4 regions of the Streptomyces callyspongiae genome follow, and region 1 is predicted to be linked to each of the others. Evidence: riboswitches for the same ligand, from Rfam matches in the RefSeq annotation. Region 1 holds a riboswitch; each other region holds the start of a gene.
What was found. A riboswitch is a leader RNA that binds a small molecule or an ion and turns the genes downstream of it on or off. The one in region 1 is predicted to bind cobalamin.

Region 2: linked by a shared signal. The riboswitch ahead of ACL06G_RS11420 (energy-coupling factor ABC transporter permease) and the one ahead of ACL06G_RS19365 (cobalamin biosynthesis protein) in region 1 are both predicted to bind cobalamin.
Region 3: linked by a shared signal. The riboswitch ahead of metE (5-methyltetrahydropteroyltriglutamate--homocysteine S-methyltransferase) and the one ahead of ACL06G_RS19365 (cobalamin biosynthesis protein) in region 1 are both predicted to bind cobalamin.
Region 4: linked by a shared signal. The riboswitch ahead of ACL06G_RS11140 (SCO2321 family membrane protein) and the one ahead of ACL06G_RS19365 (cobalamin biosynthesis protein) in region 1 are both predicted to bind cobalamin.

The regions. Positions count from the first base shown of each region.
Region 1 covers NZ_JBJZOM010000022.1:32,743-35,979, forward strand. The annotation lists gene ACL06G_RS19355 (3-oxoacyl-ACP synthase III family protein) at 1-210, opposite strand, end outside; gene ACL06G_RS19360 (hypothetical protein) at 931-1,548, shown strand; cobalamin riboswitch at 1,646-1,815, shown strand; gene ACL06G_RS19365 (cobalamin biosynthesis protein) at 1,931-2,890, shown strand; gene ACL06G_RS19370 (cobyric acid synthase) at 2,887-3,237, shown strand, end outside.
Region 2 covers NZ_JBJZOM010000009.1:215,229-218,465, reverse strand. The annotation lists gene ACL06G_RS11435 (energy-coupling factor ABC transporter ATP-binding protein) at 1-10, opposite strand, end outside; gene cbiQ (cobalt ECF transporter T component CbiQ) at 7-768, opposite strand; gene ACL06G_RS11425 (energy-coupling factor ABC transporter substrate-binding protein) at 775-1,134, opposite strand; gene ACL06G_RS11420 (energy-coupling factor ABC transporter permease) at 1,131-1,856, opposite strand; cobalamin riboswitch at 1,885-2,080, opposite strand; gene ACL06G_RS11415 (NADP-dependent oxidoreductase) at 2,257-3,237, opposite strand, start outside.
Region 3 covers NZ_JBJZOM010000009.1:33,321-36,557, forward strand. The annotation lists gene ACL06G_RS10540 (DUF1877 family protein) at 1-306, opposite strand, end outside; partial or broken gene ACL06G_RS10535 (RNA-guided endonuclease InsQ/TnpB family protein) at 1-8, shown strand, start outside; gene ACL06G_RS10545 (alpha/beta hydrolase family protein) at 305-1,132, shown strand; cobalamin riboswitch at 1,272-1,493, shown strand; gene metE (5-methyltetrahydropteroyltriglutamate--homocysteine S-methyltransferase) at 1,649-3,237, shown strand, end outside.
Region 4 covers NZ_JBJZOM010000009.1:159,084-162,320, reverse strand. The annotation lists gene ACL06G_RS11145 (SCO2322 family protein) at 1-320, opposite strand, end outside; gene ACL06G_RS11140 (SCO2321 family membrane protein) at 320-1,603, opposite strand; cobalamin riboswitch at 1,837-1,956, opposite strand; gene ACL06G_RS11135 (TetR family transcriptional regulator) at 1,951-2,610, opposite strand; gene ACL06G_RS11130 (glycosyltransferase family 4 protein) at 2,892-3,237, shown strand, end outside.

The DNA.
Region 1 (3,237 bases):
GGCATCCTTCACAGCACGCCGAACCGCCTCGGCCGCCAGATCCGAGGCCGCTTCTCCCCCAGCCGCCTGGTGCCGCTCCCGCACTCCCGTGCGAGCCTCGATCCACGCCGCGCTCACCCCGCACCGCGCGGCCACTTCAGCATTCGACACCACCCGCTCTGGCACACAAGCCCCGGTCCCGACCACACCGATACCGCCTGCCGCGTCCACACCCAGCCCCTTTCACAGCTCTCGCCCGGGAACGACGCATCCACACAACCGCGGACCCAGACGCGGCGGCAGACCCCTCAGCCAGCAGAGTCGTTGAAACCGTTGAACCCGCGGACCAGGGCCGAATTCGCACCCCAGGCCCGCCCAAGTCGCCACGGCGACGGTCTCGAGGCCGCACAGTGCGGCGAGTGAAGCAGCCGCACCTCGATTGCCCCTGGGCGGCGAAACGCAACGGCCACCTCGGTCACTGAACGACCGCGACCGCCTCTGGCACCAAGACCCGCCCCGGAGTCCGCCGCCACACCGGAGACCACCTTGTGTCCTGCGACGGTCACTGACCGAGGCGCGACTCCCGTACCTGACCGTGCAACTCGTCCCGTATCACCTGAAACACGAGACCTCGCGTTGCCCCCGCACGGCACTCTGGTGAAGGCTGCGGAATCCTCTGGTGGATGTCGGGATGCTGCGGACCGAGCCAGGCGTATTCGACCCGGCGCTTCCACCCCACGGTCTCCCGTCTGGACGAGCACCTTGCCGACTCCGGACCGAAGGGCGCTGGCCCGCGCCCATGACCATCAGCTGCCCATATCAGACATGTACGACATCGCCGACCGGATGACATGCCCTCGAACGATGCGGTATACACCCCGGGTTCGGCGCGCCCTCCGGGGCGCACGGCACGGAATCGGCGATCAGGATCAGGCAACCGGGAGTTCGGCCATGGGCAGTACGGAAGGCTCGCAGAACGCGGAAGAAGGCGAGAGCACCGGGACCCGCTCCGTACCGGGCGCCGCGGAATCCGCACCCCCGGCGGACACGGCGGCCGACGCCGCGGAAGCGGACTCCCCGGACGGACGGACCGGCGGACAGGACGGAACGCAGGCCTCCGCTGCGGGCGGAACGGTTGCCGTGCTGTGGCGCGACCACCGGCCGAAGGTCCTCGCCGGGGCGGCCGCCCTGGTCGCCGCTGCCGCGGCCGGGACGGCGCTGACCGTCGGACTGTCGGACGATCAGGAACCCGCGGACGCCCCGTACTCCGTGGCGGTGACCTACCGGGTGACCGGCGACGGCCCCGCCACCATCAGCTGGAACGGCGGCGACCCCGACAAGCCCCGCCGGCAGCGGCAGTCCGTCGAACTGCCCTGGACCAAGAAACTCACCGTCCAGCCGGCCAGCGGTTCGGCCCGCGTCTCCCTCACCCTCGGGAAGGACGGCGGCACGGCCCAGTGCACCGTGGCCGTCGACGGGCAGCACCGTCAGCGCGCCACCGCCTTCGGCGACTTCGGCCGCGCCACGTGTGCCGCCGACGTCCCGGAGAAGAACGACGCCGGGAACTGACCCGTGCGGCAGCGGCCCCACGGACCGCGCGTGGGGCCGCTCACACTCTTCCGTCGCAGGTCGGGGACGAGTTGACGCCCGTTGGGGTGCGTGATGGACTTCCCGTGCCAAGCGGCGGCAGGAGAGGAAGCCGGTGAGAATCCGGCGCGGTCCCGCCACTGTCACCGGGGAGCGCTCCCCACCGCACGCCACGGCCCGCACGGGCTGGAAGGCACGGGGAGAGGCCGATCCGGGAGCCAGGAGACTCTCGTCGCCGGTCACGTCGAACCAGGGCGAGGACCCTGAGTGAGGACACCGCCATGCGTGGCTTCCGCGCCGCTCCCCCGGGCCTGTCGTGCCCGCCCCTCCCCCGTTCCTGCGAGGCGCCGCCGCACGTCGTCTGATGGCCCGCCCACGTGCGTACGCGTACGGGGTGACGCTCGGCTTCCTCGCCGATCGCGCACTGGGGGATCCCCGGCGCGGCCACCCCGTTGCCCTTTTCGGCCGTGCCGCCACCCGCGCGGAACGCCTGCTCTGGCAGGACAGCCGTGCCGCCGGAGCGGTGTGCACCGCCCTCTGCGTGGGAGGCCCGGCCCTCATGGCCGCTGCCCTCGACCGTGCGGCGCGGCGGGCCCGTTCGCCCCTGCCGCACCTCGCCCTCACCGCCGTCGCCGCCTGGGCCGCGCTCGGCGGGACCTCGCTGACGCGTGAAGCCCGCGCCGTCGGCGCGGCACTCGCGGCAGGGGACCTCCCGGCCGCACGCGCCGGGCTGCCGCACCTGTGCGGACGCGACTCGGACGCCCTGGACGCGGACGGCCTGGCCCGCGCGGTGCTGGAGTCCGTCGCGGAGAACACCTCGGACGCCGTCGTCGGCGCGCTGGTGTGGGGCGCCGCGGCGGGCGTTCCCGGACTGGTGGCGTTCCGCGCCGTGAACACGCTCGACGCCATGCACGGCCACCGGTCCCCGCGCTACCGCCGGTTCGGCTGGGCCGCCGCGCGGCTGGACGACGTCGCGGGGTGGCCGGGGGCCCGGCTCACCGCGGGTCTGGCCGCCCTGGCGGGGCCGGACCCGCGCGGGGCGCTGCGGGCCTGGCGCCGGGACGCCTTCCGGCATCCCAGTCCCAACGCCGGGCCTGTCGAGGCGGCGTTCGCCGGGGCGTTGGGTGTGCGGCTGGGCGGAACCCTCGCCTACGGCGGCAGGGTCGAGCACCGTCCGGTGCTCAACGCTTCCGGTGCGCGCGCGACCGCATGCGACATCGAGCGGGCCTCGGGCCTGTCGCGGCGCGTCGGGTTGCTGACACTGGTGGCGACGACAGGTGTGCGGGCAGCGGTGTCCGCGAGCAGGAGGAGGCGGAAGCGGTGAGCGGACTGCTGGTGGCGGGCACCACCTCGGACGCGGGGAAGAGCGTGGTGACGGCGGGCATCTGCCGGTGGCTGACCCGCAAGGGCCTGTCGGTGGCGCCCTTCAAGGCGCAGAACATGTCGCTCAACTCCTACGTGACCCGCGAGGGGGCGGAGATCGGCCGTGCCCAGGCCATGCAGGCCGCCGCGGCGCGAGTCGAGCCGAGTGCGCACATGAACCCGGTGCTGCTGAAACCGGGAGGTGACCGCAGCAGCCAGGTCGTCCTCATGGGGCGGCCCGTCGGCGAACTCAGCGCTCGCGGCTACCACGAGGACCGGCAGCGGACGCTGCTGACGACGGTCACGGAC
Region 2 (3,237 bases), on a different contig from region 1:
ACGGGTTCAAGGAAGCAGCCTTTCCAGGACGAGGGTGGCGACGATCAGCCCGATGAGCAGCAGTGCCGTACCTGCCAGGAAGGGGCGGGACGGCAGGACGGCGGGCACCAGCACCCGCAGCGTGCCGTCGTAGCCCCGCCCCGTCAGTCCCCGCTCGAGGCGCTGGGCGCGGTCGAAGGCGCGGACGAACGCGGTGGATGCCAGGCCGGCCAGTGAGCGCCACGCGGCCGCCCGGGTGGCATGGCCCAACCGGGCCGCCTGCGCCTCCCGCACACGTCGCACGGCATCCAGCAGCAGGAAGCTCATCCGGTACATCACCAGCGCCACGTCCACGACCGCGGGGGGCACTCCGGCACGCACCAGGCGCGGCACCACGTCGGCGACGGGAGTGGTGAACGCGAACAGCAGCAGCCCGAGCGAGGCCGCCGACGTGCGCAGCAGCAGTCCGACAGCCTGGACGGGACCCTCGGGCGCCCACGAGAGACCCCAGCCGGAGCCGTCACCCGCTCCTCCCAGCCGGAACAGCAACGGGACCGCTCCGGTCACGCAGAAACCGAGGGGTACCCGGAAGGCGCGCCACAGCCGGCGCCCCGCGACGCCGGCCGGGCCGAGCAGCACGGTCAGCGTCGCGGCGGCGACGAGCGCGGCGCCCGGCCACGGCGGCAGGGCGACGGCGAGCGCGGTCAGCCCCAGCCCCAGCGCGGCCTTCTCCAGCGGGTGACGCCCCCGCCAGCGGTTCTCGTGGGCTGCGGCGTCGATGGGCAGCACGAGCGGCTACGGGACGGGTCGGCCGTCGGCCTCGCCGGCCACCGGGGCCGGTGCCGCGGCCTCGGCGGCCGCCGCGCCCTGGCGGCGTCCCCGGCGCAGCCCGAAGTAGTAGGCCACCACACCCCCGCCGAGAGCGGCCTGCAGCGCGAACAAGCCCGACGCCACTTCGCCCGACGGTGGTTCGTACACCGGTGCGAACCACGGTTCGTAGGCGGGAGCGTTCTCCTCGATGGCGCCCTGCGCCCGGGCGTCGGCACCGCCGAAGGGTTCGTCCGCGCCGTCGCCGGCGCCGATGGCCAGCGGGACCACGGCCAGGCCGACCACCACGGCGATCAGCAGCAGATTGATGCGGGTTCCGCGCGTCACCGGGCCGCCTCCTGCGTCGAGGCCGCCCGGTTCTCCGCCGCTCGAGCGGGCCCCGGGGCGAGCCGGGTCAGCACTCCGAGGCGGCGCAGCTCGCCTCGGCTGGACTGGGTCAGCAACCGCATCACCAGCACGGTGAGCAGGCCCTCGCTGACGGCCAACGGGAGCTGTGTGACGGCGAAGATGCCGCCGAACTTGGCCAGTGCTCCGGCCACGCCGGTCACCGGGTCGGGGAAAGCGAGTGCGAGCTGCACGCTGGTGACGCAGTAGGTGCTGAGGTCGGCCAGGAAAGCGCCCGCGAAGACGGCAGCCATCAACGGAGCCCCGGTGCGGACCAGCAACCGGTAGGCCCCGTAGCCCGCCCAGGGCCCGACGACCGCCATCGAGAAGGCGTTGGCCCCCAGCGTGGTCAGTCCGCCGTGGGCGAGCAGCAGCGCCTGGAAGAGAAGGGTCAGCGTGCCGAGAACCGCCATGACCGGCGGCCGGAACAGGATCGCCCCCAGCCCCGTGCCGGTCGGGTGGGAGCAACTCCCGGTGACCGAAGGGATCTTGAGTGCGGACAGGACGAAGGTGAAGGCACCCGAGGCTCCCAGGAGAAGCGTGGAATCCGGGTGTTCGCGGACCTGACGGGTGAGAGTGCGGACGCCGTGCAGGACGAACGGGGCGGCGGCGGCGCTCCAGGCGACCGCATGCCACGGGGGCAAGTACCCCTCGGCAATATGCATGTGAGTGAGACCTCTCCAGCACCTCGTGGATGGACGACGCGCCTTGGCCGGTCTCCTGGCTCACGGGTCATGCCGCCGGGGGCTCCGCCTTCCCGGCCCGTGCGGCGTACCGCAGCGGTCCAGTGGCTTCCGTTGAGGAATGGAGCCCGACTTCCCGATCACAGTGGCGAGGGCCGCACCGGATTCGCACCGGCTTCCCGAACACCAAGGCAGTGCGACAGTAGCCCGCCGTCGGACCCCTCCACAACCGTGCCCCGTTCGGCGGCCGTTGCGGCGTCGTCCCACCCATCGGCTCCCGCCCAAGGGCACGGACCGGGTTCGCGCGGGAAACCGGCCGTGCACCCCCGGCGGAACCTCTGCGGCGCCTCCTGGCGCTCCGGGTCCGCTCTCTCCCGACGACTCATTCCTCGAGGCGCACCACCATCTTTCCGGTGTTCTCCCCCTTGAGCATGCCGAGGAAGGCGTCGAGAGCGTTGTCGATACCGTCGACCACGGTCTCCCGGTAGTGCAGCTTCCCGGAACGGATCCACTCCGAGACCTCGGAGACGAACTGCTGCTGCATCCCGTAGTGGTCGGCCACCAGCATGCCCTGCATGCGGATACGCTTGCCGATCAGCATGGCCAGGTTCCGCGGTGCAGTCGGCGGTTCGGTGGCGTTGTACTGCGCGATCATGCCGCACACCGTGATGCGGCCGTGCACGTTCATCTCGCCGAGCGCCGCCTCAAGGTGATCGCCGCCGACATTGTCGAAGTAGACGTCGATGCCCTGGGGCGCCGCTGCCCGCAGCTGCTCCGCGACGGGGGCCGACTTGTAGTTGAACGCCGCGTCGAAGCCGTACTCCTCCTGCAGCAGGCGGACCTTCTCGTCGGAGCCCGCGCTGCCGATGACGCGTGACGCTCCCTTGAGGCGTGCGATCTGCCCCACCTGGCTGCCCACCGCCCCGGCCGCGCCGGACACGAACACGGCGTCGCCCTCGGTGAGGGAAGCGACCTCGAGCAGTCCCGCGTACGCGGTGAGTCCGGGCATGCCGAGGACGCCGAGGTAGGCGCTGGCGGGGGCCAGTTCGGGCGAGACGGTCGTGGCCTGCCGGGCGTCCAGCGTGGCGTACTCCCGCCACCCCTTGCCGTGCAGGACGTGGTCGCCGGCGTTGAAGCCCTCCGCGCGGGACTCCACCACGATGCCGACGGCTCCGCCGTCCATCGGTTCCTCCAGGCGGAACGGCGGTACGTAGGAGCGCCGGTCGTCCATGCGGCCGCGCATGTAGGGATCGACCGACAGGTACTGGTTCCGCACGAGGATCTGGCCGTCCGCGGGTGCCTCGACCGGCACCTCGCGCAGCGCGAAGCCGTCCGGTGCCGGCCAGCCCTGGGGCCGCTTCGT
Region 3 (3,237 bases), on a different contig from region 1:
CCAGGTTTTGTTGATGTCGTGGCAGCGTGCCCGGGCCGTCTCGGGCCTGGTGTCGCACTCCGCTTCGAGCAGCGTGGTCACGAACTCCTCGGCCCAGTGTGGATCACGGAGCGCGTGGTCGAGTTCCGTGGGTGTCAGGCGGACGTACTCTCCGATCATGCTCATAGCTGCTGGAGCGTAGGAGGTGGCGCTGACATCCCGAGCGGAACGGCCCCGCTCCGCCGCTCGTCGTCCCGAGGCCGGACCGGCTAGTGTCGTCGGCGTCTCCCGTCCACGTCGATTCCTGCCCAGGTGAGCACCGCGCATGAAAGAAAAAGTAAGATTCCCGAGCGTCGTCGGCCCGGAACTGGCCGGAGTGATCGATCTGCCGAAGGGCAAGGTCCGGGGCTGGGGCCTCTTCGTGCACGGATTCACTCTCGGCAAGAACTCGCCGGCCGCCTCGCGCGTCAGCAAGCAGCTGGCCCGCGAGGGGATCGGCATGCTGCGCTTCGACAATCTCGGGATCGGAGACTCCGAGGGCGACTGGGGCGACGGGTCGTTCACCGTCAAGGTGCAGGACACCGTCCGTGCCGCGGCCTTCATGGCGGAGCGGGGGACTCCGGTGGATCTGCTGGTGGGGCATTCGTGGGGCGGCGCCGCCGCGATCGCCGCAGCGCGCGAGACGGCCGGTCTCCGCGCGCTGGCCACGATCGCGGCGCCCGTCGACCCCAGCCATGTCGAGCGGCAGTACGACTCGGTCCTGGACCGTGTCCTCAGCGAGGGCGCGCACGAGTGGTTCGTCGGCGGGAGGACCCTGGTTCTCAAGCGCGCCTTCGTCGAGGACGTCCGCCGGGCTCACCTCCGCGACCGGATCGGCGAGGTGAACCTTCCGCTCCTCATCGCGCATTCGCCCACCGACTCCACGGTCGACATCGCCAATGCCGGGGAGATCTTCCAGGAGGCGCGGCACCCGCGAAGCTTCATCTCGCTCGAAGGAGCGGACCATCTGTTGACCGCGCGGGGGCAGGCGCAGCGGGCCGCCCACATCATCAGCGCCTGGGCCGATCAGTACCTCGACGAGCCGCGGCCCCGGGAAGGGACCTCCCGGACGACGGAGGGTTCGGACCGCCAGGATCCTCCGTCGGAGACGTGATCGTGCACGGAGCACGTCCGGCACATGCGCCCGTCGAGCACGGCCGGCGTCCCGCTTCCTGCCCACGTCTCCGCCGGAGCCGCCTCCCGGGCCGGCCCGGAATGTGGAATCCGTCCTCCCGCTCCCGCTCGGGGCGACTAGTCTGAAGAGTGCAGCTGGTTCGCCCTGTCTGCCAGGCAGGCGCGTCGCAAGAGGGAACCCGGTGGAAATCCGGGACTGCCCCGCAGCGGTGAGCGGGAACGACCGCCGTCACACGCACTGGCCCCGAACGGGACCGGGAAGCGACGGCCAGTAGGAGTCCGCCCTTCCACAGGGCGAAGCGCCCGCGAGTCCGAAAACCTGCCCGCTGTCCGCGCGCGGCGACCGCGCGCGGTGGTTCCGGTGACCTCGAGGGCGGGTCGGCGTACGCACCGGGCGGAGCGGCTGAGGCACCACGGCCGCACCACCGGTCGGCTGCTCCTTCGCGCACGCTCCCGGTCCCGGGACCTCGACGACACGCTCGCGAAGGAGAGTTCCGTGACACCGAAGTCCGCAGCCGCGGCACCACAGGCCGTCGTGTACGGGTACCCGCGCCAGGGCCCGAACCGGGAACTGAAGAAAGCGATCGAAGGGTACTGGAAGGGCCGGACCACCGCAGAATCCCTGGCCCGGACGGCGGCCGGGCTGCGCGCACAGGTCTGGGGCAGTCTGGCGGAAGCCGGCATCCACGAGGTGCCGACCGGCGACTTCTCCCTCTATGATCACGTGCTGGACACCAGCGTCATGGTCGGTGCCGTCCCGGAACGGCACCGGAAAGCGGTGGAGGCCGACGCGCTGGACGGCTACTTCGCGATGGCCCGGGGCACGCAGGACGTCGCCCCGCTGGAGATGACCAAGTGGTTCGACACCAACTACCACTACCTGGTCCCGGAGCTCGGCCCGGACACCGAGTTCGCCGCCGACTCCACGCAGCAGGTCGCCGCACTGCGCGAAGCCCGGGCCCTCGGTCACCGCGCACGCCCCGTGCTCCTCGGGCCTGTCACGTACCTGCTGCTGGCCAAGCCCGCGTCCGGCGTCGCCCCCGGCTTCGAGCCGTTGACGCTGCTCGACCGGCTGCTGCCGGTCTACGCCGACGTCCTCGCCGACCTGCGCGCCGCCGGAGCGGAGTGGGTGCAGCTCGACGAACCCGCGCTGGTCGAGGAACGCTCCTCCGCCGAGCTGAACGCCGCCGCTCGCGCCTACCGCGACCTCGGCACCCTGGCAGACCGGCCGAAGCTGCTCGTCGCCAGTTACTTCGACCGGCTCGGTGAGGCGCTTCCCGTGCTGGCGAAAGCCCCGGTCGAGGGCCTGGGGCTGGACTTCACCCGAAGCGCGGGCGCCAATCTCAACGCCCTCGCCGCCGTCGGGGGTCTCCCGGGCAAGCGCCTGGTCGCCGGTGTGGTCGACGGCCGCAACGTGTGGGCCGACGACCTGGAGAGGTCACTGGCGACACTGGGCACGCTGCTGGGACTCGCCGACCGCGTCGATGTCGCCCCGTCCTGCTCTCTGCTGCACGTCCCGCTCGACACCGCCGCCGAGCGGGACATCGACCCGGAGATTCTGCGCTGGCTGGCCTTCGCCCGGCAGAAGACCGCCGAGGTCGTCACCCTCGCGAAGGGGCTCACGCAGGGCGCCGACGCGATCGCCGCCGACCTCGCCGGCCGCCGCTCCGACCTCGCCGCCCGGGCCCGCTCCGCACTGACCCGTGACGCTGCCGTCCGCGCCAGGGCGGCCGCGGTGACGGACGGGGACTGCCACCGCCCACAGCCCTACACGGACCGGAACGCGGCCCAACGCGCCCGGCTCGGCCTTCCGCTGCTGCCCGTGACCACCGTGGGCTCCTTCCCGCAGACGGACGAGCTGCGCGCGGCCCGCGCCGACCTGCGGGCCGGGCGGATCGATGCCGCGGCCTACGAGGAGCGGGTCGGGACGGAGATCCGCGACGTGATCGCCTTCCAGGAGGAGGCGGGGATCGATGTGCTCGTGCACGGTGAGCCCGAACGCAACGACATGGTGCAGTACTTCGCCGAGCAGCTCGACGGGTTCCTGGCCACGCGGCACGGCTGGGTGCAGTCCTACGGCACCCG
Region 4 (3,237 bases), on a different contig from region 1:
CCGCGGGGTTCGGTGCTGCCGCATATCGCGGCGAACTCCGTCTCGCCGCGCGGCTTCGCCCCGTCGCCGGAGTCCTCGCTGACGGAGAACCGCAGGCCCAGCACGTCGCCGTCGACGGGGCGCAGTGTCGCGATGCCCTGGGTGGCGTACCGCCAGGAGCCGCTGTCGCGCTCCCAGACGGACCAGTACCGGTATCCGGTGGCCTGGGCGGGCGCGGCGCACAGCACGGCGAGCACGGCGGCGAGCACCGCCCCGGCCAGGACGCGTCCCGTGCCGGGGGCGGTGCTGCGGTGCGGGCCGGTCGGCAGCCGGCCGCGCATCAGGCCTTCTTCCGGCGGCCGCTGAACAGGATGCCGATGCCGACTCCGGCGACGAGGAACGCGCCCACCACCGACAGGGTCTGCCAGGTGCCGTCCGAGTCCTCGCTCTCCTGGGCCTCCTGTGCCTGCTGGGCCCCCGGGGCGGGCTGCTGCTGCGTGGTCCCCGCCGGCTTCGGGCCGGTGGAGTTCAGCCGCTGCACCAGGTCGACGCCGCCGAAGTCGCGGGGGTCGGCTCCGACGGAGTGGGCGGCCAGGACGAGTTGGCCGAGTGCCGCGGGCGAGTCCTGGGACGCGTCCCAGTCGTCGACGTGCTTCTTCAGCCATCCCAGGGCGGAGCGGGCGTCCTCGTCGCGGCCACCTGCGGACAGGGCGATGACCGCGTCGGCGGTGTTGCCGTAGTCGGGCTGGTCCTCGGAGCCGGGCAGCGCGGACGTGAGGTGCCAGTCGTTCTTCCGCAGGACTCCGGCCAGGTAGGCGGTGCCGTGGTCGGCGGCGGCAGCGGGGTCGTCGACGGCGTCCTGGCAGGAGGCCTTCGCCGGCCCGCCGTCGCTCTTCCCGCCGCCCGGCTCCACGACGAAGCCCTCGCCCCGGCCGGCCAGGGCGGCCGCGGCGGTGGCGTCGGCGTTCGGTGCCAGTCCGCCCTTCTTGTCCGGCTGGTAGGCGAACGCGCCCCGGTCGGCCTCGTCAGCGTCGCAGCCCAGGCGGAAGTCGAGCAGCGCGTCGTACGCCGAGGCGCCGTTCTTTCCGCTGGTCACCCCGGCGGGGTCCTCTCCCGCGGCACCGAGGGCGCCGACGACCACGGAGACGGAGTTGGCGTCGGAGGGGCTGCCGGGGTTGAATCCCCAGCCGCCGTCGTCGTTCTGGACGGACTTCAACCAGTCCACGGCCTTGCCGACCCGCTCGTCCTGCCCGCCGAGAGCGGCGAGTGCCTGCACGGCGGCGGCGGTGGCGTTCGTGTCGGCCGGGGTCTTCGGTCCGCACGGCTCGGAGGTGTCGGGGCGGAACGAGGTGAACGACCCGTCGGCGCACTGCTGGTCGTCCAGCCAGTCGACGGCCGTGCCGGACGGTGCGACACCGGCGGTGTCCTGTGCCAGCAGGGCGAGGGACTGCCGCCACACCCCGTCGTAGGTGGGGTCCGCGGTGCCGTGGAGGCCGGGGTCCGTGGCCTTCTTGCTCTTGTCGGCGGCGACGGCGGGACGGGGGACGGCGGTTGCCGCCGGGGCTGCTACCGCACAGAGGACGGTGCCGGCGGCGAGGGCCGCTGCGCTGCGGCGCAGGAACATGACAGTTGCCTTTCGGTGAGCGATCACACGGGCGTGATCACGCGGTGGGCGGTCCACGCAGCCGCGCGCGGCCGCCCGCCGCACGCGTTCCGCACCGTGCGGTGGCACACCGGGCTCAGCTCCGCATACCTCGGCGGTGCCGGGGACGCCGGTACGTCCCGGGGGACGGTCGGCGGCTCCGGGAGCCTTGCCTGCGGCCGGGTGCTCCGGCTCGGGGCCCGTGCCCGTCCTGCGCGTGCTCCGGAGGAGCAGCGGGCCGACGGGCACGGACGCCCTCACGGTTGCGGGTCAGCGCCGGATTTGCACCGGCTTCCCCCGGACCGAAGGCGTTCACTTCCGCGCCCACTCTAGCGGGGCTGTCCAGACGGCCCCGGGGCCGTCCCCGCCGCGTGGCCTGTCTCCGGGGACGGGGACCGCGGCGCGATGAGGGCGCACACCGTTTCGATGTCCGCGGTCACCTGCTCGATCGAGGAGCGGCCGGAGAGCCAGGCGACCAGCGCGGAGTGCCAGGTGTGACCGATGACCCGGACCGCCGACAGCTGCTGCGGCGACGGTCGTTCCGTCGTGCCCATCGCGTCGAGGACGAGCGCCGTGGTGAGGCGCGAGACGGCGTCGACCTCGGTGCACACGGAACGGTCGCCGAAGTTGAGTGCCCGCACCATGGCGTCGGCGAGCAGGGGTTCGCGCTGCAGTTGCCGGAAGGCCCGCATGAGTGTCTCGGTGACGCGCGAAGCGGGGTCCGGTGCCGCGGGGGGATGCCGGTGGAGCGTGGTGTGCAGCTGTGCGAGCTGGTCCTGCATGGTGGCGACGAGCAGGTGCACCTTGGAGGGGAAGTAGCGGTAGAGGGTGCCCAGGGCGACCTCGGACTGCTCGGCGACGGTCCGCATCTGCACGGCGTCGTAGCCGCCGCGGCGGGCGAGTCGTGCCGTCGCCTGCAGGATGCGCCGGCGTCGTTCCGTCTGCCGGGCGGTGTGCGGGGCCGCGCCCGGCTTCGTGTGCTTCGTCAACTGCCCTTCCCCCTCAGCGGGCCTTCCGGTCGCTCCCGCCGCGGGAGGCGACTGTCTCGTCCTGCGTCCGCAACCCGGTCCTCGTGCGGGTTTCCGCCTACCGCCTTCCGGCCCTCGTGGTGCGCATCACGCGGCGACACCGCCTCACACCAAGTGACTCGCCGGTAGATTCAGTCGGGTGCCGGTCCGCCGGTGCTCCGGGATGGTATTCCTGAAACTTGTTCCAGCCTAGCGCGAGCGGATACGCTCCGGCGACGGTGCAGTGAAGAAGGGGGTCGTGAATGACCGCAGAGGCCGTGCACGACGCCAGGAACAGCGCTGTTGCGCTGCCGGCCGCTCCGGTCGCCGCCGACGGCGGCAGGCCCCTGCGGATCGCCCTCCTCAGCTACAAGGGGAACCCGTTCTGCGGCGGCCAAGGGGTCTACGTGCGCCACCTCTCCCGGGAGCTCGCCCGACTCGGGCACAGTGTCGAAGTGATCGGCGCGCAGCCGTACCCGGAACTGGACGAAGGCGTCACGCTGACCGAGCTGCCCAGCCTCGACCTGTACCGGCAGCCCGACCCGTTCCGCACCCCGCGCCGCGAAGAGCTCCGCGACTGGATCGACCTCCTCGAGGTCGGCACCATGT